Regions from separate parts of the Pantoea sp. XAF26B01_ASV70 genome, predicted to be linked through region 3. Evidence: predicted binding sites of a transcription regulator. Region 3 holds the regulator's gene; each other region holds the start of a gene.

Region 1 (9,738 bases), 1.7 Mb from region 3:
AAATTACCGATCATTATAAAAATGTGCAAGGCCTGGCGTGGATGTCGCCGGCAGGGGTTGCCATTTTGTGCGCCAGCGCATTATTACAGCCCCTTAGGTTAAGTCAGAAAAGAAGCTGAAGCCCATAATCACGCCACTCCGCGAATTAAATAACGCTCATTAAATAAATGTTGACGACAAACCGTATCGGGGTCTATCATTTGTTTAACGGTCATTAATTAAATAGTGACAACCCATTCAGACCAACCGAATTTCAATATTGAATAGAGAGATTATTATGAAAAACATCAAAATCACCCTGGCAGCACTGGCACTGACGACTCTGACTTTTGGCGCATCTGCCGCTGACCTGGTGACCAGCGAACCTGTTAATCAGCAGCCAGTTGGCACCATCTCTGTACTGGGCGGCACCAATCTGTCTTCTGTTGAAGCGCAGCTGAGTGCTAAAGCGGATGAAGCGGGTGCGAAATCGTTCCGCATCACCTCAACCAGCGGCCAGAACAAACTGCACGGCACGGCTGTGATTTATCAGTAATTTTGGTTTTTCAACAGAATAAGTGAGAAGGGGTTCGTTATGAAAAGTATCAATATGATGGTCGTGGCGGCGGTGCTAAGCGGTCTGTCATTTGCCAGCGTAGCGGCCCAGCAGGTCAGCAGCACACCGCTGGATCAGCAAAAAATCGGTGTCATCAGCGCAACGGGCAGTACTAATCTGCTTTCGCTGGAGCAGCAACTGTCAGAAAAGGCCAGCGATGCAGGGGCAAAGTCTTTCCGCATCACTTCGACCTCTGGCAGCAACAACCTGCATGGCACAGCCGTTCTTTATAGATAAAGTGATCGGTAAATAACCCTGAACAGGCTTCAGATAACCCGCTTATCTGAAGCCTTTTTTATTATCCGTTACTGCGTAACTGTGGATAACGACGGAAGATATAAACACACCAGAGTAACGCCACCAGGCCAATCATCCCGCCGACATTGCCAACTTCCGCCATGCTCAGATGCAGGCTGACCTGATTACCCAGCAGCGCACCCGCGCCGATACCGATATTGTAGATACCGGACATCAGCGACATCGCCACATCCGTGGCATCCGGTGCCAGCGACAGCACCCGCACCTGCATACCCAGTCCGATCATCATCATCGCCATTCCCCAGACAACGCACAGCGTTGAGATAGCCGCAGGGCGAACGGCAGCAAAAATCAGCAGGCCCATGCACAGGGTGATCAGCGCGATGGCCGCAATCAGCAGTCCGGAGGGAAACTTATTACCGAGTGTGCTGAACAGTACGCTACCCACAATGCCCGCAGAGCCAAACAGCAGCAGTAGCAGGGTGGTGAAGTTGCCACTGGAATGGGCCACGGTTTGCATAAAGGGCTCGATATAGCTGTAAGCGGTGTAATGCGCGGTAACAACCAGCGTCACCAGCAGATACATGCTGACCAGCGCCGGACGGCGAAACAGCATCGGCACACTGCTCAGCGAGCCGGTATGTTCACTCGGCAGACGCGGCAGGATGCGCACCAGCATAATCATCAGCACCAGTGCCGAAAGGCCAATCGCGCCGAAGGTCGTACGCCAGCCAAGATACTGACCCACCACGCGGCCAATCGGCACGCCCAGCACCATCGCCAGCGCGGTACCGGTTGCCAGCATACTCAGCGCCTGAGTTTTCTTACCGGCCGGAGCGACGCGAATCGCCAGCGAGGCGGTGATCGACCAGAACACCGCGTGAGACAGGGCGATACCCACGCGTGACACCATCAGCGAACGGAAATCCCAGGCAACGGTAGAAAGAACGTGGCTGACGATAAAGATCAGGAACAGCACACCCAGCAGCAGTCGTCGCTCAATATTGCGGGTCAGCAGCATCAGCGGCAGTGAGAGCAGTGCGACCACCCAGGCATAGATGGTCAGCATGATCCCGACGTCAGCCGTCTGCATTGAAAAGTCAGCAGCGATGTCAGATAACAGGCCAACCGGCACAAATTCGGTGGTATTAAATACAAAGGCGGCGATGGCCAGCAATACCACGCGTAGCCAGGCAGTTTTACGTGAAACAGTAGTTGGTTGCATGAGGAGTCAAGTCAGTCAGTACAGCGAATCGGATGCGGCAGAAACATCCAGCGAAAGTGACCTGCGTCACAAATTACTGACCATTGTAGTGAATAAAGCGGGAAGAGAAACCTTATAAACGCCTTTTAATGCTGAAATTTTTTTATCGCCCCATCACAGGGCGATAGCCTGAGGTTATTGACCGCGACGCCGGGCGGGCATCATTCGCAGCAGAGTATTGTCTTTCAGCAGATAGTGATGGAACAGTGCGGCAGCAGCATGCAGTCCGATCAGCCAGTAACCCAGCGGTGCCAGGGTTTCATGCCAGCCAATCAGCATATCCGCCATATCAAAGTCAGGTTCAGGCGCGACCGGCATGCTGATGCCAAACAGCCACCATTCCCGACCTTTAAGATAACGCGATGTCAGGCCGAGGATCGGCAGAGTGATAAACAGAGCATAGAGCAGGGTATGAGTCAGATGTGCCAGCCCGGTTTGCCAGCGCGGCGGAGCGGGAGTAATGGGCGGTGTGCGATGCCGGGTGCGTAAAAAGAGGCGGGCAAGCATCAATACCAGGATGGTCGCGCCGGCGCTGAAATGGGTAATGATCATGGCATAACCCTGCCAGGATCCGCGCTGTGCAAAACCGCGCAGTTCAATGGTGGCGTAGGCCGTCACCACCAGTAAAAAGGTGAGCCAGTGAAGGGCTATCTGAGCGCGCGCAAACTTATCCCGCATTGTGCATTCCATTAAAGAGAATCAGAAAAATTAACATAACGGAAAACAGCGGTAATTCTTAACAAATTAGCGCAGCGGGAAAAATTTTTTTCCCCTTACCAGGTGGATCAGATTAACGCGAAGCCGGGGTGTGCTTCAGGGCCACGCTGAGCTGGGTGGCCTGCTGGTCAACATTTTTGAGTGGACAACAATTTTCACAGCCGATTGCGCCAGCATAATATTTTTTAGCCTGCAGGATGGCGGCATTCACATGGTAAAAACTGCCCAGAAACATACGGTTATCGATGTCGGGAAGATGGGGGCAGCCTGCGGCATGAACCACATGATTATTGTTATATCCTGACTGTTTATTGACGTAGTAGTAGAGAGCCACAGGCGTTCCTTGTTGCCGTGTTAAAAGGCAAAGCAGATGAATTATTACAATAAAAACGATTATAGCGGGAAACCTGCGTTTTGTTTGCTGTGGCTCTGAATAGCGCGTTTATTGTGATAAACCGCCAGGCCCGCAGGAGAAGCCAGGCCTGGCATGAGAAGACATTCTCAGAGTTTTTTACTGTGCAGACGCCAGGCAACCAGTAACGCCAGGATCAGCAGGACGCTGATAAACAGCGTAATCCCGCTCCAGCCAAAGTTATGCCAGAACACGCCACCCAGCGTACCCGCGACGCTGGAACCCACGTAGTAGCTGAACAGATAGAGCGAAGAAGCCTGGCCTCGTGCCCGGCGCGCCCGGGGGCCAATCCAGCCGCTGGCAACCGCATGGGCGGCAAAAAAACCGGCGGTGAACAGCATCATCCCTGGCAGGATCAGCCAGAGGGAGTTGAAGGCGGTAATCAGCAAACCCAGCAACATGATGGCGGTAGCACCCAGCATCACCGGTCCCCGACCCAACCGGTTGGTCAGCGCGCCCGCCTTAGGCGAACTCCAGGAGCCGGTGAGGTAGACCACTGATAACAGCCCGACCACAGCCTGGCTGAGATGCCAGGGCGCATCCAGTAAACGGTAGCCAATATAGTTAAACAGGGTGACAAATGCTCCCATCAGCAGGAATCCTTCGGCAAACAGCCAGGGCAGGCCCGGATCGCGCCAGTGCAGCCGGAAGTTAATCAGCAGATTACGCGGACGCAGCGTAATGGGCCGGAAATGGCGCGACGCAGGCAGGATTTTCCAGAACATCAGCGCCGAGGCCAGCGAAAAACAGCCGATCACCGCCACGGCGAGTCGCCATGAGAAGAGGTCAGTCAGCACGCCGCTCAGCAGTCGACCGCTCATCCCGCCTATCGAGTTACCGCTGATATATAACCCCATGGAAAAGGCGACGACCCGTGCATCCATCTCCTCGCTGAGGTAGGTCATGCCGACCGCCGCCACGCCACTCAGCGACAACCCCATCAGCGCCCGCATAATCAGAATGCCGTGCCAGCTGGTCATGGTGGCCGAGACCAGCGTGCAGATGGCGGCCAGCATCAGGGCTGTGACCATCACCGATTTACGACCGATAGCATCAGAGAGCGGCCCGGTGACCAGCAGGCCCAGCGCCATCAGGCCGGTCGAGATGGAGAGCGACAGGCTGCTGGTTGCCGGAGAGATACCAAACTGCTGTGACAGCACCGGCAGAATCGGCTGCACACAGTAGAGCAGGGCAAAGGTCGCCAGCCCGGCGGAGAAAAGCGCCAGCGTCACGCGCATAAACTGTGGGGAATCCCGGCGGATATGACCTGAAGCGGCAACTGACTCTGGCGGCGCAGAGACCGCATTCTCATCCACTGTGACAGCCTGTGTTGAGCGACTCACACATCTTCCTCAAATTTAGAAAACCTGTCGTCAGCTTAGGAAAGCGGCATTATGATGTCTAATATATTAATAATCTCAAATGAGACGTTTAAGATATGAATATCGAACTGCGTCATCTGCGTTACTTTGTTGCAGTGGCGGAAGAGTTACATTTCGGGCGGGCGGCCCAGCGACTGAACATTTCTCAGCCGCCGCTCAGCCAGCAGATTATTCAGCTGGAAACAGAAACGGGCGCAAGGCTGTTCAATCGCACTAACCGCAGCGTGCAGCTTACCGCTGCCGGACAGCAACTGCTGAGTGACGCCCGCGCGATTCTGTTGCAGGTCGAGCAGGCGGCCGATCGCGCCGCCCGGCTGCATCGTGGTGAAGAGGGGGAGCTGCGGATTGGCTTTACCTCCTCGGCCCCGTTTACCGCCGTGGTCTCTGACGCGCTATTCCGGTTTCGTCAGCGCTGGCCGCAGGTACATATTCAGATGCAGGAGATTAATACCCGCCAGCAGCTCGCACCGCTTCATGATGGACGGCTCGATCTTGGCGTGATGCGCAACACGCCGCTGCCCGCCGATCTGCGTCATCAGCTGCTGCTGAGTGAGCCGCTTTATGCCGTGGTGCATAAGGCGCATCCGTTGGCTGACGCCGATAAAATCTCTGTCACTGCCCTGGCGGCGGAACCCTTTGTATTCTTTGACCCTCAGGGCGGAACCGCGCTCTACAGCGATATTCTGGCGCTGCTGCACCGCTACCATATCAAGCCCTTTATTACCCAGGAAGTGGGTGAGGCGATGACCATACTGGGGCTGGTGGCAACCGGGTTAGGCGTTTCCATTCTGCCTGCCTCATTTCGTCGGGCGCGGCTGGCCGATCTGGTCTGGTTGCCCTTAACGGAAGAGGATGCCATTTCAGAGCTGTGGCTGGTCTGGTCAGCCGGACGCGAAATAAATGCGCAGATGGAAAACATGATGGCGTTGCTGCGGCGAAACCGGCCCTGATGCGCGGGCAACACCGCATCAATCTGTGCGATAAATCACATTTCTAATCAAATATTTGACGCTGTCGCCGGATCTGGCTCACCATGGCGCATGTTTATTTAGAAGCGCGAAAATAACCGGGAGCAGGGTTGTGAATCCGGACAGTCAACCTGGCCACATTGACCAGATCAAGCAGACTAATGCAGGTGTCGTATATCGATTAATTGACCGTTATGGTCCCATTTCGCGTATCGAACTTTCCCGCCGTGCCCAGCTTGCTCCGGCCAGCATTACCAAAATTGTGCGTGAAATGCTGGACGCACATTTAGTGCAGGAGACCGAGTTTCAGGATCCCGGCAGTCGTGGTCGTCCGGCGATAGGCCTGATACTGGATACCGACGCCTGGCACTATCTGGCTATTCGCCTGCATCGCGGCGCCATGACGTTTACGCTGCGCGATCTCAGCAGCAAGGAACTGGTGGAAGAGAGCCTGCCGCTGCCTGATGAGTCTGCTCAGCCGTTACTTACCGCGCTGATTGAACAGGTTGATGCCTTCTTTATTCGTCATCAGAAGAAGCTGGAACGCCTGACGGCCATTGCCATTACATTGCCAGGGCTGATCAACGCCGCGTCTGGTGTGGTGCATCGGCTACCGGGTTATGAGGTGCGCGATATGCCGCTGGGCGATGCGCTGGCGGCGCGAACCGGCTTACCGGTGTTTGTGCAGCACGATATTTCAGCCTGGACGCTGGCGGAGTCGCTGTTTGGTGCCTCACGTGGGGCGCAGGATGTGATTCAGATTGTGATTGATGAAACCGTGGGAGCCGGGGTGATCAGTGGCGGTCAGCTGTTGCATAAAAGTGGCAGGGCGCTGGTCGAGATCGGGCATACCCAGATCGACCCGTATGGTCAGCAGTGCTACTGCGGTAATCATGGCTGTCTGGAGACCGTAGCCAGCACCGGCAGTCTGCTGGCTCTGGCGGCGCAGCGTCTGCCGGCCCAGCCCGACAGCCTGCTCAATAATCAGCCGCTGACGCTGGAGTCGCTGTGCGCGGCGGCGCAGTCTGGCGACCGTCTGGCGCGCGACACCATCGCCAGCGTGGGTCATCATGTTGGCCGGATTCTGGCGATGATGGTCAACATCTTCAATCCTCAACATATTCTTATCGGTTCCCCCCTGAATGCCGCCGCGGATGTGCTGTTTCCGGCCGTGAGCAACACCATTCTGCAGCAATCACTCCCGGCCTACAGCGCGAGTATCCAGCTGGCACCTACCGAATTTAGCGAGCCGGGAACGTTAGGCGGCGCAGCCCTGATCAAAGACGCGCTCTATAACGGACACCTGTTAGTGAAACTGTTGCAAGGTTAAGCGGGCCTAATCTTGCGCTAACGCAATCTGTTCTCATCCTCCATTCCTTAAAATGCCGGTTCGCAGCAAGGTTAATCACCGATTAACCGCAACGGTTCGAGAGGAGAAGTTGAGTGAACAGACTATTTGTTACCGGCACTGACACCGCAGTGGGCAAAACGGTGGTGTCACGCGCCCTGTTACAAAGTTTTATCCAGGCCAGGCTCAGTGCCGTCGGGTACAAGCCCGTCGCGCGCTGCGCGGTCAAAACCGCTGACGGCCTGCGTAACAAAGATGCACAGGTTCTGCAAAGCGCTTCATCTATCGATTTACCCTATCAGGCGATCAATCCGCTGGCCTTTCAGGAAGAGGAGATCTGCACCCATCCGAGCCAGATCATTGATTACGCATTGCTGACACAGGGCTTAAGCAGCCTGACGCAGCAGGCCGATCGCGTGGTCGTGGAGGGCACCGGCGGCTGGCGCAGCCTGATGAACGATGGACGTCCGCTCTCCTGCTGGGTCGTTGAGCAGCAGCTGCCGGTGGTGCTGGTGGTCGGTATCCAGTCGGGCTGTATCAGTCACGCCCTGTTAACAGCAGAAGCGATAGCGCAGGATGGACTGCCACTGGTGGGCTGGGTGGCCAATCGCATCAATCCGGGACTGGCGCAGTACAGCGATATTATTGAGATTCTGCGTGAAAAAATTAGTGCGCCGCTGCTGGGCGAGCTGCCTTATCTGCCGCGTGCAGAACAGCGTGATTTGACGCCTTACATCGATATTTCTCTGCTGGAGCAGAACAATCTGCACGCTGTGAGTGCAAAGATCGCCTGATTATGAAACAAACTAAGTCATCTGAGTCGGCAATGAGCCTAAAGTTTCAGGCTTGTTGTCGGCTGTCTTTAACTATTTCCATTTAGAATTGAAAGACCTGGCTCGGATATCGCGAAATCGTGGCGTCATGGCGCAGAAAATGCATTAACTCCGCTTATCACACTGAGCTGGAGCCCCATCATGTCGCACTCGCACGAGAAAGGTTTGTTATATGGGCTTGAAGCCCGCATCGGCCCCGCCCCGGCGTTTTTCGCCGCACTGCAACATCTGCTGGCCAGCGTGGTGGGAATCATCACGCCGCCGCTGATTATTGGCTCCGTTCTGGGGTTGCAGGCCTATATTCCTTATCTGATCAGCATGTCATTGTTCGTTTCCGGCTTAGGCACGTTTATGCAGGCCAGACGCTTTTATGGCATCGGGGCGGGCATGATCTGTCTGCAGGGCACCAGCTTCGCGTTTCTGGGGGTGATCCTCTCTGGTGGTCTGATGGTGAAAGGGCGCGGTGGTTCGCCGGAAGAGATTATGGCGATGCTGTTTGGCTGTAACCTGGTGGCGGCGTTGATTCCGATTCTGATTAGCCGCTGCGTTGGCTCGCTGCGCAAAGTGCTGACGCCGGTGGTGACCGGCACGGTGATCACCCTGATTGGCATCAGCCTGATAAAAGTCAGCATTACCGACTGGGCGGGCGGGCACAACGCCACAGATTTTGGATCGCCGGGAAATCTGGCGCTGGGGGCGCTGACGTTGCTGGTGATCGTGGCGCTGAACCGCTCGCGAAATCGCTGGGCGCGGCTGGTGGCGGTGGTGGCCGGAATCGCGGTGGGATGCGTTGCCGCGGCCTTGACCGGTCATCTGCAACTTAATGTTGCGCCGGAGAGCAACTGGCTGGTGCTGCCCGCGTTCTTCCGGTTTGGTTTTGCCTTTGACTGGACCATTTTCCTGCCGATCGCGCTGGTGTCAGTGATCGCGGTGATTGAAGCCGTCGGTGACCTTACCGCTAACTGCCTGATTTCACAGCAGCCGATCACCGGCAAACCTTTTCAGCAGCGGTTGCAGGGTGGCATTGTCGCCGACGGCCTGAGCTGTGTGCTGGCAGCGGTCTTCTCCGCCTTTCCCAACACCACGTTTGCGCAGAACAATGGCGTTATCCAGATGACCGGCGTCGCCAGCCGTTACGTCGGTATGCTGCTGGGAATCATGCTGGCGCTGCTGGGGCTGTTTCCCTTTATTGGCTCCCTGTTGCAGCAGATCCCGCCGCCGGTGCTGGGCGGGGCGACAATCGTGATGTTTGGCAGCGTGGTTGCTGCGGGCATCCGTGTGATGACCCAGACGCCGCTGGGTCGCCGCGAGATGCTGATTGTGGCGATCGCTTTTGGTATTGGTCTGGGCGTGGAGGCGGTGCCGGATGTGCTGAAGCAGTTCCCGCCGCTGATTAACAGTCTGTTTGGTCATGCGGTGACGACCGGCGGTATTCTGGCGATTGTGCTGAACATGGTGCTGCCGGACGAGGCGCCTGTGGTGGAAGAGGTGGAGGCGGAAACGCTGACGGAGAGCTAAAAAGCAGAAGAGCCGATGTATCTCTCACATACGGCTCAAAAATCCAAAGCGATGGGAGCATATGCCTGTATCAAAGCATCGCGGACCAGAGATGGGCCGCGCTGAGCATGCCATGGATGGCATCTTTTGCGTCTTTGCTACAGGCGTATGCTCCCTGAGCTACTACCTGAATTGACAGACAGGACAGGCCGTGACTTAACTGGCTTTAAGATGGAGTCTGCGAAGGGAACAGGGTCAGATCGGAAAGTCGCAAAAGCCGCCATCCGTGGCACGCTCGGCCCGCGCAATTACGCACCTCATCCCTGAGGTGCGCCCGTACCGGGCCAACGCGTTGCGTTGTTCAAAAACGCTCCCGGCGTTTTTGTCCATGGCGCGGGACGCTTTCCTCCTCTGACCCGGTTCCCTGCGCGTTAAGCTTGTTTGTTGCTGTCTGATTTACCCAG
Region 2 (9,738 bases), 1.6 Mb from region 3:
CTATCAGACTTTTTTGGCTTTCTTCTCAAGCTTAATACCTTTTACCGGCTGCTCAGCAATGGCTTCGGCTACGCTTGAGAACGGTTCGACAAATTCACGACCGTAGTAGGTATCAAGCATAATCTGTTTCAGTTCAGCAATCAGCGGATAACGTGGGTTAGCGCCGGTACACTGGTCATCAAACGCATCATCGGCCAGTTTATCGACTTTCGCCAGGAAGTCCGCTTCCTGCACACCCGCCTCACGGATAGAGGTCGGAATACCAAGTTCAGTTTTGATCTCATCCAGCCAGGCGAGCAGCTTCTCAATTTTCTGCGCGGTGCGGTCGCCTGGTGCGCTCAGCCCCAGATGGTCAGCAATCTCGGCGTAGCGACGGCGCGCCTGAGGGCGATCGTACTGGCTGAAAGCGGTCTGTTTAGTCGGGTTGTCATTCGCGTTGTAGCGAATAACGTTAGAGATTAACAGGGCGTTGGCCAGGCCGTGTGGGATATGGAACTCTGAACCCAGCTTATGCGCCATTGAGTGACAAACCCCGAGGAAGGCGTTGGCAAATGCAATACCGGCGATAGTGGCGGCATTGTGTACGCGCTCACGCGCCACCGGATTTTTGGCGCCTTCGGCATAGCTGGCTGGCAGATTCTCTTTCAGCAGTTTCAGTGCCTGCAGCGCCTGTCCGTCAGAGTATTCATTCGCCAGTACTGAAACATAAGCTTCCAGCGCATGCGTCACGGCATCCAGGCCGCCGAAGGCGCAGAGTGAACGCGGCATATCCATCACCAGGTTGGCATCGACAATCGCCATATCAGGCGTCAGTGCGTAGTCAGCGAGCGGATATTTCTGACCCGTCGCATCATCGGTCACTACAGCAAACGGCGTGACTTCAGAACCGGTACCGGATGTGGTGGTGATGGCAATCATGCGCGCTTTGACACCCATTTTCGGGAACTTGTAGATACGTTTACGGATATCCATGAAACGTAACGCCAGCTCCTCGAAGTGAGTTTCCGGATGTTCGTACATCACCCACATGATTTTCGCGGCATCCATCGGTGAGCCACCGCCCAGCGCGATGATGACATCCGGTTTGAAGCTGTTCATCTGCTCAGCACCTTTACGCACGATGCTCAGCGTCGGGTCAGCTTCAACTTCGAAGAACACTTCCGTTTCAATGCCGTGTGATTTCAGCACACGGGTCACCTGGTCGGCATAGCCGTTATTGAACAGGAAGCGGTCAGTGACGATAAAGGCACGTTTCGCGCCATCCGTTGCCACTTCTTCCAGCGCAATTGGCAGTGAACCCCGACGGAAGTAGATGGATTTAGGAAGTTTATGCCACAACATATTCTCAGCTCGCTTGGCGACAGTTTTGGTATTGATCAGATGTTTTGGACCGACGTTCTCTGAAATAGAGTTTCCGCCCCACGAACCACAACCCAGCGTCAGAGACGGCGCCAGTTTAAAGTTGTAGAGGTCGCCGATACCACCCTGCGAGGCGGGGGTGTTGATCAGAATACGCGCGGTTTTCATTTTGTCGCCGAAGTAGTGAACGCGTTCGGTCTGGTTGTCCTGATCGGTATAGAGACATGAGGTGTGGCCGATACCGCCCATGGCGACCAGTTTTTCTGCTTTCGCGACCGCATCCTGGAAATCTTTCGCCCGATACATCGCAAGGGTTGGTGAGAGTTTTTCATGGGCGAACGGCTCAGACTCATCCACCAGCTTCACTTCGCCAATCAGAATCTTAGTGCTCGGTGGCACGCTGATACCGGCCATCTCCGCAATTTTGAACGCTGGCTGGCCAACGATAGCCGCATTCAGGCCGCCGTTTTTCAGAATAATATTCTGCACCGCACTCAGTTCGGCACCCTGCAGCATATAACCGCCGTGGCTGGCGAAACGTTCACGCACCGCGTCATAGACTGAATCAACCACAATCACCGATTGTTCAGAGGCGCAGATAACCCCGTTATCAAAGGTTTTCGACATCAGAATCGACGCAACCGCACGTTTCAGATCGGCGGTTTCATCAATCACGACCGGCGTATTACCCGCACCGACACCAATCGCAGGTTTACCGGAGCTGTAAGCCGCTTTCACCATGCCCGGACCGCCAGTGGCGAGAATCAGGTTGATGTCAGGGTGATGCATCAGTTGATTTGACAGCTCAACGGAAGGTGCGTCGATCCAGCCGATAATATCTTTTGGCGCACCGGCAGCCACCGCCGCCTGCAATACGATGTCTGCAGCTTTGTTGGTCGCATCTTTGGCGCGTGGATGGGGAGAGAAAATGATGCCGTTACGGGTTTTAAGGCTGATTAATGCTTTGAAGATGGCGGTTGAAGTGGGGTTGGTCGTCGGGACGATACCGCAAATCAGGCCAATAGGTTCGGCGATGGTAATGGTGCCGAAAGTATCATCCGTGGCTAACACACCACAGGTTTTTTCATCTTTATAAGCGTTGTAGATATATTCTGAAGCAAAATGGTTTTTGATCACTTTGTCTTCGACGATGCCCATACCTGATTCGGCAACGGCCATCTTGGCAAGCGGGATTCGGGCGTCTGCGGCGGCGAGGGCGGCGGCACGGAAGATGGCGTCGACCTGTTGTTGAGAAAAGTTGGCATATTCACGCTGGGCTTTTTTTACACGTTCAACCAGTGCATTAAGTTCGGCGACATTGGTTACGGCCATGGTGTTCTCCTGAAGGAAGTTAAACTTTTTTAGTAAACAATCCTGCGCCCTGAGTATAGTCACGTTGCCATAAGGCGTTGGACTGGGTCAGAACGCCCGGATTTTCAACTGTTTACTGAACTAGTCTTCTGTTGCAGTCAGTGAGGTTTTCTTCGCTGCCGCTAATACTTCCGTTGCGAAAAGATTACCTGGTTTGGGGTAGGGCAATTTTGATGCAGATCAATTTAACCGCAAGCTGACACCTTTCAGCTCCCCTTTACGCCCTTTGTTTATCAAATTGGTTACCTCTTCACGTCATCAGCCTGGTAGCGGCTAAATCCAGTCACTTTTTAATCTCTGGGGTAAAGCGCTGGATGGTCCGTCATTCAACAGTATAAATAGCTGAGTCAGCATCTGGCGTCCGTGCCTGTTTTCACATACATTAGGCGCGTTTTCCCCCCTGTGGTACGGAGTAAAGTCGTGAACCCTGCGCTGTTAGATTTATCAGGCTATATAAAATTTTTTGTCGGGCTCTTTGCGCTGGTCAATCCGGTGGGAATTATTCCGGTCTTCATCAGCATGACCCGTTATCAGGGGGTGGCTGAGCGTAACAAAACCAACCTCACTGCCAATCTGGCGGTTGCTATTATCCTCTGGACGTCACTGTTCCTTGGGGATGCGATTCTGCATGTGTTTGGCATCTCGATTGACTCCTTCCGCATCGCGGGTGGGATCCTGGTCGTCACCATTGCGATGTCGATGATCAGCGGCAAGCTGGGCGAAGATAAGCAGAATAAGCAGGAGAAGTCAGAAACGGCGATTCGTGAAAGTGTGGGGGTTGTGCCGCTGGCGTTGCCGCTGATGGCGGGGCCGGGTGCTATCAGCTCGACCATTGTCTGGAGCACCCGCTACCACAGCTGGATAAATCTGCTGGGGTTCACCCTGGCGATTGCCATTTTTGCATTCTGCTGCTGGTTACTCTTTCGGGCCGCGCCGTTAATGGTGCGTATTCTTGGCCAGACCGGTATCAACGTCATTACGCGTATTATGGGTCTGTTACTGATGGCACTGGGCATCGAATTTGTTGTCACCGGCATGAAGTCCATTTTTCCCGGCTTACTCAATTAAACGCCTACTTATTTCAGAGAGTGAAGTGAAATAATGATCCGTAATGGTGCAGTAGGGGCATTTTATGCACCATTACGATGCAATTATTCGTTGTGCTTAACAGAATCAGGCAATTATAAATTTCATTACTGCGCGCTGGCTCACAGACTTTTTTCTGCAAAATAATGTCACTATTTTCACACGATATTCTGCTCTCTATTTTCGTGTAAGCCTCACAAACTGCCAGAATAATCACGCTATCTTAAATTTCATCACGCTGAAGCCACATTATCCAATATAAGTGCCAAAAAAGAGGCTGTTTGTCGCTGCTTTCCGCTCTTAAGAGGGGTTTCCAGCTAAATAGTCTATTTTTCATATCGATATGATATTTTCAGGACGAAAATTAACACTTCCGCTGCCTGACTTCTCATGATAAAAGAGAATTAGTTAACATTTTAGCTATTTTGCTTTGGCGCGCCTTCGCGGCTTCTGATAATTTTTGGCCCAACGTAAAATTTTTTCTCCGAAAGCCCAAAGTGAGAACGCTTTTTGCTTAAGCCTGTCGGGATACTTAATTTAAGGTTGGCGTTTCGCATGATTGGGATGAAGAACTTGCAGCAGCAGCGGTCAACACTCGCAGTCGTTTTGTTAATGGCTTTTTCGCCGGCCTATGCCGCCACGGTGGCACCGGGTACAACACTGGCCGCGGAGCAACAGATTGTGATCAATAACGGCAGTGAAGTCTCCTCGCTGGATCCGCATAAAACCGAAGGCGTGCCGGAATCCAATATTATTCACAACCTGCTGGACGGCCTGGTCAATACCGATAACAGCGGGCAGGTCGTTCCTGGCGTCGCTAAAAGCTGGGAAAACCCGCAACCCACCGTCTGGATTTTTAATCTGCGGGAGGATGCGAAGTGGAGCAACGGTGAGCCGGTTACCGCCACTGATTTCGTCTACAGCTGGCGCCGTCTGGTGGACCCGACAACCGCGTCGCCTTACTCCAGCTATCTGCAGGCAGCCCATTTTGCCAATATTGATGCCATCCTTGCCGGTAAAGCGTCACCCGATCAGCTGGGCGTGAAGGCGCTGGATGCCCATCGGCTGCAAATTACCCTGAGTGAACCTGTTCCTTACCTGGTGGCGATGTTAGCGCATACGGCGATGAAACCGGTTTATGAGCCAGCCATTAAGCAGTGGGGCGAAGCCTGGACCCGCCCGGGTCACTACATCGGCAACGGCGCCTACACGCTAAGCGACTGGGTAGTGAATGAAAAAATTGTCGTGAAGCGTAATCCTCGCTACTGGGATAATGCGCACACCGTGATTGAACAGGGGACATTCCTGCCGATCGCGTCTGAAAACAGCGATATTAATCGCTACCGCAGTGGCGGCACAGATATTACCAACAGTGCGGTGCCACCAGAGATGTTTGGCAAGCTGCGCAAAGAGCTGGGCGATGAAGTGAAGGTCAGCCCGCTGCTCTGCACCTTCTACTACGAGATTAATAACAAAAAGCCGCCGTTTACCGATGCGCGGGTGCGTGCCGCACTGAAGATGACCCTCGATCGCGAGGTGATTGCCAATAAGATCATGGCCCAGGGGCAGATTCCGGCTTACAGCCTGACGCCGCCTTTTACCGCCGGTATCAAACTCACTCCACCTGCCTGGTTCACCTGGACGCAGGCGCAGCGTAATGAAGCCGCGAAGAAGCTGCTGGCAGAGGCCGGCTTTGATGCTGCCCATCCGCTGACCTTTACGCTGCTCTACAACACTTCCGATCAGAACAAACGGCAGGCGATTGCGGCCGCGTCGATGTGGCAGAAAAACCTGGGTGCTAAGGTGACGCTGCAGAATCAGGAGTGGAAAACCATGCTGGAGACCCGTCATCAGGCGCAGTATGACGTGGTGCGCGCCACCTGGTGTGCTGACTACAATGAACCCTCAACCTTCCTGAACATGCTGATCAGCAACGCCTCGATCAACACCGCGTTTTACAGCAGCGCGACCTTTGATCGTCTGATGGCGGAGACGCTGACGGCGGGCAGCGAGGCGCAGCGCGCCGGCCTGTATCAGCAGGCTGAAACACAACTCGACAAAGACTCACCAATTGTGCCAGTTTACTACCGCGTAAGTGTGCGCCTGGTGAAGCCCTGGGTTGGCGGCTTCACGGGCAAAGACCCGCAGGACATGACAGACCTGAAGTACTATTTCATCAAAAAACACTGATCTGATCGCCTGTTCGGCGAGACAGTCGGAAAGCGCATCAGCAAACAGACCACTTTTTGGGGTCAATCTCCCTGGTAACAGGCCAGGGAGCCCGTAGACGGGGGACGCCGGGGCAGAGCATCGCCACGGTGACGAAAATAAAACTGGAGTGTAATAATGAACAACATCACGAAAAAAAGCCTGATTGCAGCGGGCGTTTTCGCCGCAGTGAGTGCCCTGGCAGGGAATGCGGCTTTCGCAGCAACGGTGCCTGCGGGCGTTGAGCTGGCCGCAAAACAGGAGCTGGTTCGCGGCAATGGCGATGAAGTGCAGTCGCTCGATCCGCACAAAATTGAAGGTGTGCCGGAAGACAACGTAGCGCGTGATCTTTACGAAGGTCTGCTGGTCAATGACAGCAACGGTAAACCGATCCCGGCCGTAGCGGAAAGCTATGAAAATAAAGATTTCAAAGTGTGGACTTTCCACTTACGTAAAAATGCCAAATGGTCCAATGGCGAGCCGGTCACCGCGCAGGACTTCGTCTACAGCTGGGAGCGTCTGGTCGATCCTAAAACCGCCTCACCGTATGCCAGCTATCCGCAGTATGGTCATATCCTGAACGTCGATGACATCATCGCCGGTAAAAAACCAGTTACCGATCTGGGCGTAAAAGCTATTGATGACCACACGCTGGAAGTCACCCTGAGTGAGCCGGTTCCCTATTTTGATAAGCTGCTGATTAACTCCGTCATGTCACCGGTTTACAAACCGGCGATTGAGAAATTTGGCGATCAGTGGACGCAGCCGCAGAACTGGGTCGGCAACGGTGCCTTTAAGCTTGAAGCGCACGTGATTAACGAACGTATCACCCTGGTGCGTAACCCGAACTACTGGGACAATGAGCATACGGTGCTGAACAAAGTCACCTTCCTGCCGATCAGTTCAGAAGTCAGTGACGTTAACCGCTACTTCTCCGAGAACGGCAGCGACATGACCTATAACAACCTGCCGATTGAGCTGTTTAAAAAGCTGCAGCGTGACAACGGTAAAGAGCTGCACGTCGATCCATATCTCTGCACCTATTATTACGAAATCAACAACCAGAAAGCGCCATTCACCGATCCGCGCGTGCGCGCTGCCCTGAAGCTGGGCCTGGATCGTGACATCATGGTGAATAAAGTGCTGGCGCAGGGCCAGAAACCTGCCTATAGCTACACGCCACCAGCGACCGACGGCATGGACATTCTGCCGCCAGACTGGTTCAAATGGTCACAGGACAAGCGTAATGCCGAGGCGAAAAAGCTGCTGGCAGAAGCGGGCTACACCGCCGACAAACCGCTGACCTTTAACCTGCTCTATAACACCTCCGATCTGCACAAGAAGCTGGCAATTGCCGCCTCGTCGATCTGGAAGAAAAATATCGGCGTGAACATCAAGCTGGAAAACCAGGAGTGGAAAACCTTCCTGGATACCCGTCATCAGGGTAACTACGATGTTTCCCGTGCGGCATGGTGTGCGGACTACAATGAACCGACTTCCTTCCTGAACACCATGCTGTCCAACAGCAGCAGTAACACCTCGCACTATAAGAGCGATGCGTTTGACAAAGTGATTCGCGACGCGATTAAGGCCCCGGATGCTAAAGCCCGTGCAGCTGACTATCAGCAGGCCGAGCAGATCATGGATAAAGACAGCACCATCGTCCCGGTTTACTACTACGTGAATACCCGTCTGGTGAAACCTTATGTCGGCGGTTATACCGGTAAAGATCCACTGGATAAAACCCTGGATAAAAACTTCTACATCATCAAACACTAATAGCATTCAGGCTATCAGCAGTGGCGGCGCGTCTGGCGCCGCCTTTTACTTTTTTTTATATGTTGTGAAGCAACAGCCTGGTAGGTACGGCAATGTTAAAATTCATCCTGCGTCGCTTGCTTGAAGCGCTACCGACGCTGTTCGTCCTGATTACCATCTCCTTCTTTATGATGCGACTGGCGCCCGGCAGCCCGTTTACCGGCGAGCGCACCCTGGCACCGGAAGTGATGGCCAACATTGAGGCGAAATATCACCTCAACGATCCTATCGGTAAGCAGTATGTCGATTACCTGGTGCAGCTGGCGCACGGCGACTTCGGCCCATCCTTTAAATACAAAGATTATTCGGTCAACTACCTGGTCGCGCATGCGTTCCCGGTCTCGGCCAAACTTGGCCTGGCCGCGTTTCTGCTGGCGGTGGTACTTGGCGTCACGGCCGGAGTTATCGCTGCGCTCAAACAGAACAGCTTGTGGGATTTTGCGGTGATGGGGGTGGCAATGACCGGCGTGGTGATACCCAGTTTCGTGGTCGCGCCGTTGCTGGTTCTGCTGTTCGCCATCACCCTGAAGTGGCTGCCGGGCGGCGGCTGGAACGGCGGGCAGTGGAACTACATGCTGCTGCCGATGGTGGCGCTGTCGCTGGCTTACATCGCCAGTATCGCGCGTATCACCCGTGGATCGATGATTGAAGTGATGCACTCCAACTTTATCCGCACCGCGCGCGCCAAAGGCTTACCGCTGCGCCGCATTGTAATGCGTCATGCACTGAAACCGGCGTTGCTGCCGGTGATCTCCTACATGGGACCGGCATTTGTCGGCATCATCACCGGGTCGATGGTGATTGAGTCGATCTACGGTCTGCCGGGCATCGGTCAGCTGTTTGTGAACGGCGCCCTGAACCGTGACTACTCACTGGTGATGAGCCTGACCATTCTGGTGGGTTTGCTGACCATCGTATTCAACGCGATTGTTGACGTGCTCTATGCCGTTATCGATCCCAAAATTCGTTACTGATTGCGGAGTTCGCCATGATGTTAAGTAAGAAAAACAGCGAAGCTCTTGATGCGTTCAGTGAGAAGCTGGAAGTAGAAGGGCGTAGTCTCTGGCAGGACGCGCGTCGTCGTTTTATTCATAACCGCGCTGCCTCCATCAGCCTGCTGGTGCTGTTCCTGATCACCCTGTTCGTGATCTTTGCGCCGATGCTGGCGCAGTTCACCTACGACGATACTGACTGGGCCATGATGTCCTCGCCGCCCGATACCACCTCTGGTCACTGGTTCGGCACCGATTCTTCGGGTCGTGACCTGCTGGTGCGTGTGGCTATCGGTGGCCGGATCTCGCTGATGGTGGGCGTGGCTTCTGCGCTGATCGCGGTGATTGTCGGGACGCTCTATGGCTCGATTGCTGGCTATCTCGGCGGTAAAACAGACTCGGTGATGATGCGTATTCTGGAAATCCTTAACTCCTTCCCGTTTATGTTCTTCGTGATCCTGCTGGTGACCTTTTTTGGTCGCAATATCCTGCTGATTTTTGCCGCCATCGGCATGGTTTCGTGGCTCGATATGGCGCGTATTGTGCGCGGCCAGACGCTGAGCCTGAAGCGCAAAGAGTTTATCGAAGCGGCCCATGTGGGTGGGGTATCGACCTGGAAAATCGTGGTGCGCCACATCGTGCCGAACGTGCTGGGCGTGGTGGTGGTTTACGCCTCGCTGCTGGTGCCGAGCATGATCCTGTTTGAATCCTTCCTGAGCTTCCTGGGACTGGGTACGCAGGAGCCGCTGAGCAGCTGGGGCGCACTCCTCAGCGACGGGGCAAACTCGATGGAAGTGTCGCCGTGGCTGCTGCTCTATCCGGCAGGCTTCCTGGTGGTCACGCTGTTCTGTTTCAACTTTATCGGCGATGGCCTGCGTGATGCCCTCGACCCGAAAGATCGTTA
Region 3 (9,738 bases):
CCGCTCCGCTGTTGCTGGAGCCCTGTAGCCTAAAACTGGAACGCGGCTTCTCACGCGTCTATCAATACTATTTGCTGGCGCAGCTCAAGAAAAATGCCCGCCGCAAACTGCACGCCTGGCCGGATACGCTGCCGGTCAATCTGGCGCAGCTGAAATCGCTGCGGCGACTGCGCGATTTTGATGATGCCATTACCGCCCGCGCCCACGGTTTTCTGGATGCGGCCGATTACTATCATCGTGCCAGCGCCATGCCCTGGCTGAAGCACGCAGAGAAACCGCTGCTGATCATTCACGCCAAAGATGATCCTTTTATGAGTGATGAGGTGATCCCGCACAGCAGCCAATTATCTGCCACTATTACTTATCAACTGACACCACACGGCGGCCATGTAGGTTTTGTTGGTGGGACATTACGCCAGCCTGAAATGTGGCTGGAACAGCGTATCCCCCAGTGGATCGCCCCTTTTCTGGATAACTGATCTCGTGATTATTCCCTGGCAACAGGTCTCACCTGAGACCCTTGAAAATCTGATTGAAACCTTTGTGCTGCGCGAAGGCACGGACTATGGCGAGCAGGAACGCAGCCTGATCGACAAGGTGGCCGATGTGCGACGTCAGCTGGAAACGGGTGAAGTGGTACTGGTGTGGTCGGAACTGCACGAATCGGTCAATATCATGCCGCGCAAAGAATTTCGTGGCTGATGCACCCAACGGCATTTCGTGTTAACAATGCCTATTGCCCGACCTCACAGGGAGCTTTTCTATGTCTGCACGTCATCCCATTATCGCGGTGACTGGTTCCAGCGGCGCAGGGACCACCACCACCAGCGTGGCGTTTCGCAAAATCTTTCAGCAGCTCGATCTTCATGCGGCGGAGCTGGAAGGTGACAGTTTTCACCGCTTTACCCGCCCTGAAATGGATATGGCGATTCGTAAGGCGCGCGATTTAGGACGTCATGTCAGCTACTTTGGCCCGGAAGCCAATGACTTTGGCCTGCTGGAGCAGAGCTTTAAAGAGTATGGTCAGAGCGGACAGGGCCAGTCGCGTAAATATCTGCATACCTACGATGAAGCGGTGCCGTGGAATCAGGTGCCCGGCACCTTTACGCCGTGGCAACCGCTGCCGCAGAACACCGATATTCTCTTCTACGAAGGGCTGCACGGCGGTGTGGTGACGGCGCAGCACAACGTAGCAGAACAGGTTGATCTGCTGGTTGGCGTGGTGCCGATTGTGAACCTGGAGTGGATACAGAAGCTGGTGCGCGACACCGGCGAGCGCGGCCATTCACGTGAAGCGGTCATGGATTCGGTAGTGCGCTCGATGGAAGATTACATCAACTTCATCACACCACAGTTCTCACGCACTCACCTCAACTTTCAGCGCGTCCCGACGGTCGATACCTCAAACCCGTTCGCTGCCCGCTCTATTCCGTCACTGGATGAGAGCTTTGTGGTGATCCACTTCCAGGCGCTGGAAGATATCGACCTCCCCTACCTGCTGGCGATGCTGCAGGGCTCGTTTATCTCGCACATCAATACGCTGGTGGTGCCTGGCGGCAAAATGGGTCTGGCGATGGAGTTGATCATGGGTCCGCTGGTGAAGCGGCTGATGGAAGGTAAGCGAATAGAGTAAGAGGCCAGCAAAAACCGCTCTGAGAGCAGATGTCTTTCATAAAGATGGTAAAACTGGCTTTCCTGCGGCTAAAGACTTACCGCTGAGCAGGCTTCAGGGAGCATAAACCTTTCGCAAAGACGCAAAACCGCCATCCCTGGCCCGCGATGCTTTGCTACAGGTATATGCTCCCTTCGCTTCACGTCCGGCAACCGCATCCGGTTTCAGGAAGGTCGCTACAGACAACGCCTGGGCAGAAAGAATCTGGCAGCAATAGATAAGTTCAACACGCTGGGAACCGGGTCAGAAGAGGAAAGCGTCCCGCCGCCCGGATAAAAACGCCGGGAGCGTTTTTGAACAACGCAACGCGTTGGCCCGGCTACGGGCGCACCTCAGGGATGAGGTGCGTAATCGCGCGGGCCGAGCGGCCAGGGATTGGCTTAAGCGACTTTCCGATCTGACCCGGTTCCCAGCGCAGGCACAGTCTGACAGCAGAGCACGACAGATTTTGCCCGCGACCTTAAAAGATCCCTGCTGGTACTAAAGTTCGATCACTTCATAGCTATGCGTAATGTTGACGCCTTTACCCAGCATGATGGCCACAGAGCAATATTTTTCAGCAGAAAGATCCACGGCGCGTGATACCGCTTTATCCTGGAGGGCTTTACCACTCACGATAAAATGCAGGTTGATGTGCGTAAAGATTCGCGGCGCCTCTTCACGACGTTCTGAGGTCAGTTTTACTTCACAATCAGCCACATCGTTTCGGCCTTTTTGCAGAATTGATACCACGTCAATCGCGCTGCATCCGCCCGCCGCCATCAGCACCATCTCCATTGGGCTGGGCGCTTTATCACCCGAATTTCCATCCATCAGTATCTGATGGCCGGATGAGGATTCTCCGAGGAATGTCAGCCCTTCTACCCATTTCACTCTTGCCTGCATGATTTTTGCTCCGGAATACGCTGTTTTGTCGCCAGAGTACGCTTTCGCCTGGTAAACAGCAATCCAGAGAAATCCGCCCGTAGCTGAAGCGAGACAACAGAAGACAGTCGGCAAAAGCTGTGCTACAAACAGTGCTGAAAATATTTTTCGTCACCCGATGACGAAGCCGGGAAGGATGATGCGCACTGCGCCTGATGCGGCCCGAATAATTTCCTGAAATGGAAACGCTTGAAGCTTTCACCGCCTGACAGGGAAAACTGCCCCCTGTATTTTGGGCACGATTACAACAGAGGATAATAGCGAATGGTTCTCGGCAAACCGCAAACAGACCCTACACTCGAATGGTTCCTGTCCCATTGCCATATTCACAAGTATCCATCCAAAAGTACGCTGATTCACCAAGGTGAAAAAGCAGAAACGCTTTACTACATCGTGAAAGGTTCCGTTGCGGTTCTGATTAAAGATGAAGAAGGCAAAGAGATGATTCTTTCCTACCTGAATCAGGGCGATTTTATTGGTGAACTTGGCCTGTTCGAAGAAGGCCAGGAGCGCAGCGCCTGGGTACGTGCGAAAAGCGCGTGCGAAGTGGCGGAAATTTCTTACAAGAAATTCCGTCAGCTGATCCAGGTTAACCCTGACATCCTGATGCGACTCTCATCGCAGATGGCGCGTCGCCTGCAGGTGACGTCTGAAAAAGTGGGTAACCTCGCTTTCCTCGACGTAACCGGACGCATTGCACAGACCCTGCTCAACCTGGCGAAGCAGCCAGATGCCATGACGCATCCCGACGGCATGCAAATTAAAATCACTCGTCAGGAAATTGGCCAGATTGTTGGTTGTTCACGTGAAACCGTGGGCCGTATTTTGAAGATGCTGGAAGATCAGAACCTGATCTCCGCACACGGCAAAACCATCGTCGTTTACGGCACCCGCTAATTCCTGTCACCCACGGCGTGATGGCAACATCACGCCGTTATTGTTTGTGTTGGGCCGATGTGGCGTCGAATTATTTACCATCCTGAAGTTAACTACGCCTTGCGGCAAACGCTGGTGCTCTGTCTGCCGGTGGCGCTGGGCTGGCTGGCTGGCGACCTGCAAAAAGGTCTGCTGTTCTCATTAGTGCCCGCCTGCTGCAACATCGCCGGTCTGGATACCCCGCATAAACGCTTCTTCAAACGCCTGATTGTTGGCGGCAGCCTGTTTGCCCTCGGCAGCTTTCTGATGCAGTGGCTCACCCTGCATGCTATTCCGCTGCCGCTGATTCTGTTTGCCATGCCCTTATTGCTCGGCGTTACCGGGGAGATCAGCCCGCTGCATGGTCGTCTGCTGCCCGGCACCCTGATTGCCGCCATCTTTACCCTGAGCCTGATTGGCCGCATGCCAATCTATGTTCCCCCGCTGCTCTATATCGGCGGCACGCTATGGTACGGGCTCTTTAACTGGTTCTGGTTCTGGCTGTGGAAAGAGCAGCCAATGCGCGAAAGCCTGAGCCTGATCTATCGCGAGCTGGCTAACTACTGCGACGCAAAATATACCCTGCTGACGCAGCTGACCGATCCAGAAAAGGCGCTGCCGCCGCTGCTGGCTCGTCAGCAGAAAGTGGTCGATCTGATTAACACCTGTTATCAGCAGATGCATATGCTGTCGGCAAGCCGCGATCACAGCCATAAACGGCTGACGCGCGCCTTTCAGGTGGCGCTGGATCTGCAGGAACATATCTCGGTCAGCCTGCATCGGCCGGAAGAGGTGCAGAAGCTGGTCGAACAGAGCCACGCCGAAGCGGTGATCCGCTGGAATGCCAAAACCATCTCGGCCCGGTTGCGGGTGCTGGCGGATAACATTCTCTATCACCAGCTACCCGATCGCTTTGCGATGGATAAACAGCTCGGCGCGCTGGAGAAAATCGCCCATCAGCATCCCGACAATCCGGTGGGTAACTTCTGCCTTTACCACTTCAACCGCATCGCGCGGGTCCTGCGCACCCAGAAACCCCTTTATCAGCGCGATCTGATGGCTGACCGCCAGCGCCGTCTGCCGCTGTTACCGGCACTGCGCAGTTATCTCTCGTTTCGCTCATCGGCCCTGCGCACTGCCGGCCGCTTTGCGGTGATGCTGATGCTGGGCAGCGCGCTGGCGCTGTTCTTCAACATCCCCAAACCCTACTGGATCCTGATGACCATCATGTTCGTCAGCCAGAACGGCTACAGCGCTACCCGTGTCCGCATTCAGCACCGGGCGCTGGGCACTTTTGCCGGTCTGGTGATCGCGGCCGCCACGCTGCGCATGGCGGTGCCGGAGTCGCTGGTGCTGCTGATCATGCTGGCAATTACTTTTATCAGCTATCGCTTTACCCGCCAGTTTTATGGCTGGTCGATGATTGGCTTTACGGTCACGGCGGTTTACTCGCTGCAATTGCTGTCGCTGAATGGCGCGCAGTTTCTGCTGCCGCGACTCATGGATACGCTGATGGGTTGTCTGATCGCCTTTGGCGGGATGCTCTGGCTGTGGCCGCAGTGGCAGAGCGGCTTACTGCGGCAGAACGCCCATGACGCACTGGAAACTTATCAGGATGCGCTGCGGCTGTTGCTGGGTGACGAACAGTCACCAGAGAAACTGGCTTATCAGCGGGTGAAGGTCAATCAGGCACACAATGCGCTGTTTAACTCACTGAATCAGGCGATGCAGGAACCCGCGTTCAACTCCCGCTATCTGAGTGATATGCGGCTTTGGGTCACGCACAGTCAGTTTATCGTCGAGCATATCAACGCCATGACGATTCTGGCGCGTGAGCACACCATGCTCACTGCCTCGCTGGCTGAGCGTTACCTGCAATCCTGTGAAATCGCGCTGCAGCGGTGTCAGCAGCGGCTGGAATATGATGGTGAAAGCTCACAGGTTAACCTGCTGGATGAGCTGGAGAACATCAGTGAGGGACCGATCACGGTGGTGGAGCAGCATGTGCGGCGCATTCTCGATCATCTGAGCGTGATGTACACCATTTCATCGCTGGCGTGGAACCAGCGGCCGCAACATGGCCGCTGGCTGATCAGACGCTTACGTAAAAACTAAGCTAGCCGTTGAGCACGTTGCCGACGGCCGTGGCGAAGCGGCTCATGCCCTCTTCGATATCGGCAGGCTCAATGATCAGTGACGGGGCAAAACGCATCACGTCGGTGCCGGCAACCAGCACCATCACGCCTTCTGCGGCCGCGGCATTCAGGATATCGCGTGCTTTACCGGCATGCTGCGGTTTCAGCGCCGCGCCAATCAGCAGACCCTTGCCGCGAATATCGCTGAAGAGATCATACTTCGCATCGATGGCCTGCAGCGCCGTGACAAAGTGCTGACGACGTGTCTCAACGCCTGCCAGCACCTCCGGCGTATTGATAATATCGAGCGCAGTTTCGGCGATGGCGCAGGCGAGTGGATTGCCGCCATAGGTGGTGCCATGCACGCCCGGCGCCATGGTCGAGGCGATCTCGTTAGTGGTCAGCATGGCGCTGACCGGGAAACCGCCGCCCAGCGCTTTGGCTGAGGTCAGAATATCGGGCTGGATGCCATAATGCTCATAGGCGAATAGCTTGCCGCTGCGCCCCATGCCGCTCTGCACTTCATCCAGCACCAGCAGCGCCTGGTGCTGATCGCAAAGCTCACGCAGTCCCTGCATAAATTCCTGCGTTGCGGGCACGACGCCACCCTCCCCCTGAATCGGTTCAACCACAATGGCGCAGGTATGATCGTCAATGACCGCTTTCACTGCGTTCAGATCATTGAACGGCACATGGACGATATCCGCCGGTTTAGGCCCGAACCCATCAGAATATTTTGGCTGTCCGCCGACCGTGACGGTAAACAGCGTCCGGCCATGAAAGGCGTTATGAAAGGCGATAATCTTACTTTTGAATGGGCTGTGACGTTTGCAGGCGTAGTAGCGCGCCAGCTTAAAGGCGGCCTCGTTGGCTTCGGCCCCGGAGTTAGCGAAGAAGACCCGCTCGGCAAAGGTCGCCTGAATTAACTTACTGGCAAGACGCAGCGCCGGTTCGTTGGTGAAGACGTTGCTGGTGTGCCACAGCGTCTCGCCCTGACTTTTCAGCGTCTCGACCAGCGCAGGATGGCAGTGTCCAAGTGCGGTGACGGCGATACCACCTGAGAAATCGATATACTCTTTGCCCTGCTGATCCCATACACGACTGCCCTTGCCTTTTACCGGCACGAACTGCGCAGGTGCATAAACAGGCAAAATAACGTTATCGAACGTCTCCCGCGTGACCGCAATTTTTTCCGCTGCCATTGATGACCCCATTTAGATGATTGATGTGCAACTTTGAAATAATAATCACAAAATATGCATAAAAAATCACTCAAAGGCAACTTATTGCTCAAGGAAATTGCGCAGCAGCTGATGTCCCTGCTCGCTGAGAATGCTTTCGGGATGGAACTGCACGCCTTCCAGCGCCAGGGTTTTATGGCGGAATCCCATAATTTCGTCAGGCTCGCCGTCACGCACCGTCCAGGCAGTCACCTCGAAGGCATCTGGCAGGGAGTCGCGCTGTACAATCAGCGAATGGTAGCGGGTCACGGTTAGTGGATTATTCAGAGTGCGGAACACGCCCTGGCCAGTGTGCTGAATCGCAGAGGTTTTGCCGTGCATCACCTGACGCGCACGCACGACCTGCGCGCCATACGCCTGCGCAATTGCCTGATGGCCCAGACAGACGCCCAGCACCGGCAGCTGACCGGCGAAATGCCGGATCGCCGCCAGCGAAATGCCTGACTCCGACGGCGTGCAGGGACCAGGGGAGATCACCAGATGAGTCAGCGGTAACGCCGCCATCTGCTCCAGCGTGATGGCATCATTGCGCACCACCTGAACCTGCGCGCCCAGCTCGCAGAAATATTGATAAAGATTCCAGGTAAAGGAGTCGTAATTGTCGATAAGCAGCAGCATGGCCAGTCCAGAATAATTACCCGCGCCGCTATTCTACGCGGTTAAGCCGCCTCGCTCACCATTTTCGCAAATACCTGCTCCAGCAGAGTCAGGTCTCCGGCCACACCGGCCTGATTCGCCGCTTTCCAGCTTTCAGCGTCAGTCTCTTCCCAGGAGAGCAGATAACCGGCATGCAGCGCCAGCTGTTCAAAGAAAATCCGCTGCGCCCGACCGTTTCCGTGGCGGAAAGGATGCAACATATTGATTTCGCAGTAGTAGTGGGCAACACGCTCAATAAACGCGTCACGTGGCAGGTCAGCAAGGCCCTTCTCCTCCTCCAGCGCGGCCATCAGGGCGTTACCTTCCTTTTCGATATATTCGAAATGACAGAACGGCGTCTCATCGCGCCAGATATCGATAGTGCGCAGTTCACCAGCCCAGCTGTAGACGTCCTGAAACAGCGTACGGTGGATCTGGCGCAGGTAAGGCAGTCCAGGATTACGTGGGCCCAGCTCCAGCGTGGCGGCACGCGCCGCACTAAAACTCAGCTCCGCCTTACGCAGCTGCGCGGCATCGTGAATATCGGGCAGGTTTTTCAGCACATTGTCATGCTGCCACAGATAGGGATCCTGGCTGACGGCGGTATTAGAGTCCATATTGCCTCCTCAGTGACGCCAGACGTGCGGCCGCATCATCGCTGTTTACGCTGGTTTCATTTGGCGAGAAGCCTTCCAGCCGACAGCTGGCCTGATAGCTGGCGCTACGCCGCTGTCGCCACAGGGTGACCTTCTGTTTTTCGGTGAGTTTGTTCGCCATGCCGCCTCCTGCTCAGGTTTTTGCCCTAAGTATAAGAGCAAATTCTGGCTTTGCCGGATGCGGCAGGCGGTCGCCATCCGCAGATGGCGACGAACGGACTTAAGGCAGGACTTTGGCGGAGAGGATAACTACCGGTTTGGATGGAACATTCTGGTAAGGACCCACATCTTTGGTCGGTACCTGAGAAATTTTTTCAACCACATCCTGACCTTTCACAATCTTACCAAATACGGCATAGCCAAAATCGCGCTGTCCGTGATCGAGGAATGCATTATCCGCGACGTTGAGGAAGAACTGGCTGGTCGCACTGTCTTTATCGGCGGTACGCGCCATGGAAATCGTGCCGCGCAGGTTACGCAGGCCATTATCCGCTTCATTCTTGATCGGCGCGTTGGTCTGCTTCTGCTGCATGTCCGTAGTGAAGCCCCCACCCTGCACCATAAAGCCCGGGATCACGCGGTGAAAAATGGTGTTGTTGTAAAAACCGTTGTTGACGTAATCAATGAAGTTTTTCACAGAAACCGGCGCTTTCTGGTTATTCAGTTCGAGTTCGATATTGCCGGCGGAGGTGGTGAGCAGAACGTGGGTGTCACCTTTTGCAGCCAGCGCCTGGGCGGAAACGGAAGAGAGCGCTAACAGGGTGATGGCCGCTGTTAAAGTACGTTTAAACATGAAAGATTCCTTACCTGGGAGAGCGGGCACAAAAACGTGATTGATTGTAAAGAGACTCTATTCCAGGAGCCAGCGTTTTACCTATATTTACGCTGTGGCAGCAAATGAGGGGAGCAAACGTTAAACCCCGGCAATTACGTGATTAAAATCACACAACACATGAAATATGGATCTCTGGTTTCACTGGTTGTTTATTAAGATCACGGTTCCGTTTACACTTTCTGACACTTTTTGGCACCCGGTTCTCAACAGGTTCAGAACATGACAAACCGTAATCGTATTGGCCTCACCTGGATAAGCTTCTTCTCCTACGCGCTTACCGGCGCGCTGGTGATTGTTACCGGCATGGTAATGGGCGATATCGCAAAAGATTTCCAGATCCCCATCTCCAGCATGAGTAATACCTTCACCTTCCTCAACAGCGGCATCCTGGCGGCGGTTTTCCTGAACGCCTGGCTGATGGTGATTGTGCCACTGAAGCGTCAGCTGATTTTCGGCTTCGTCCTGATGGTACTGGCGATAATCGGGTTGATGACCAGCCGCGATCTGACCGTCTTCTCGCTCTGTATGTTTGTGCTGGGCGTGGTCAGCGGCATTACTATGTCGATCGGCACCTTCCTGATCACCCATATGTATGAAGGCCGCCAGCGCGGTTCGCGCCTGCTGTTTACCGACTCCTTCTTCAGCATGGCGGGCACGCTGTTTCCGGTGCTGGCGGGGATTCTGCTGGCGCGTCAGCTGCCGTGGTACTGGGTCTACGTCTGCA

The links. Region 3 encodes CRP, which controls carbon source genes, mostly activating them, when cyclic AMP is high. Its sites were predicted from a motif close to ATGTGANNNNNNTCACAT; they were not measured.
Region 1: the regulator CRP is predicted to act here: its motif matches at 2,133-2,150, upstream of ACX8ZY_RS10005 (sugar transporter).
Region 2: the regulator CRP is predicted to act here: its motif matches at 2,899-2,916, upstream of adhE (bifunctional acetaldehyde-CoA/alcohol dehydrogenase).

What each region holds. Positions count from the first base shown of each region.
Region 1 covers NZ_CM137251.1:2,144,247-2,153,984, forward strand. Annotated here, with positions in the region: gene bhsA (multiple stress resistance protein BhsA) at 278-535, shown strand; gene bhsA (multiple stress resistance protein BhsA) at 575-832, shown strand; gene ACX8ZY_RS10005 (sugar transporter) at 894-2,078, opposite strand; gene cybB (cytochrome b561) at 2,253-2,795, opposite strand; gene ACX8ZY_RS10015 (hypothetical protein) at 2,908-3,168, opposite strand; gene ACX8ZY_RS10020 (MFS transporter) at 3,336-4,589, opposite strand; gene ACX8ZY_RS10025 (LysR family transcriptional regulator) at 4,685-5,578, shown strand; gene mlc (sugar metabolism global transcriptional regulator Mlc) at 5,709-6,926, shown strand; gene bioD (dethiobiotin synthase) at 7,040-7,738, shown strand; gene ACX8ZY_RS10040 (nucleobase:cation symporter-2 family protein) at 7,919-9,295, shown strand.
Region 2 covers NZ_CM137251.1:1,997,056-2,006,793, forward strand. Annotated here, with positions in the region: gene adhE (bifunctional acetaldehyde-CoA/alcohol dehydrogenase) at 4-2,691, opposite strand; gene ACX8ZY_RS09325 (YchE family NAAT transporter) at 3,151-3,798, shown strand; gene ACX8ZY_RS09330 (ABC transporter substrate-binding protein) at 4,381-6,006, shown strand; gene oppA (oligopeptide ABC transporter substrate-binding protein OppA) at 6,163-7,803, shown strand; gene oppB (oligopeptide ABC transporter permease OppB) at 7,896-8,816, shown strand; gene oppC (oligopeptide ABC transporter permease OppC) at 8,831-9,738, shown strand, end outside.
Region 3 covers NZ_CM137251.1:412,304-422,041, reverse strand. Annotated here, with positions in the region: gene ACX8ZY_RS01945 (hydrolase) at 1-479, shown strand, start outside; gene ACX8ZY_RS01940 (YheU family protein) at 484-702, shown strand; gene ACX8ZY_RS01935 (phosphoribulokinase) at 764-1,633, shown strand; gene ACX8ZY_RS01930 (OsmC family protein) at 2,153-2,557, opposite strand; gene crp (cAMP-activated global transcriptional regulator CRP) at 2,861-3,493, shown strand; gene ACX8ZY_RS01920 (YccS/YhfK family putative transporter) at 3,551-5,626, shown strand; gene argD (bifunctional acetylornithine/succinyldiaminopimelate transaminase) at 5,628-6,848, opposite strand; gene ACX8ZY_RS01910 (aminodeoxychorismate/anthranilate synthase component II) at 6,930-7,505, opposite strand; gene ACX8ZY_RS01905 (putative adenosine monophosphate-protein transferase Fic) at 7,547-8,140, opposite strand; gene ACX8ZY_RS01900 (YhfG family protein) at 8,130-8,300, opposite strand; gene ppiA (peptidylprolyl isomerase A) at 8,400-8,972, opposite strand; gene tsgA (MFS transporter TsgA) at 9,234-9,738, shown strand, end outside.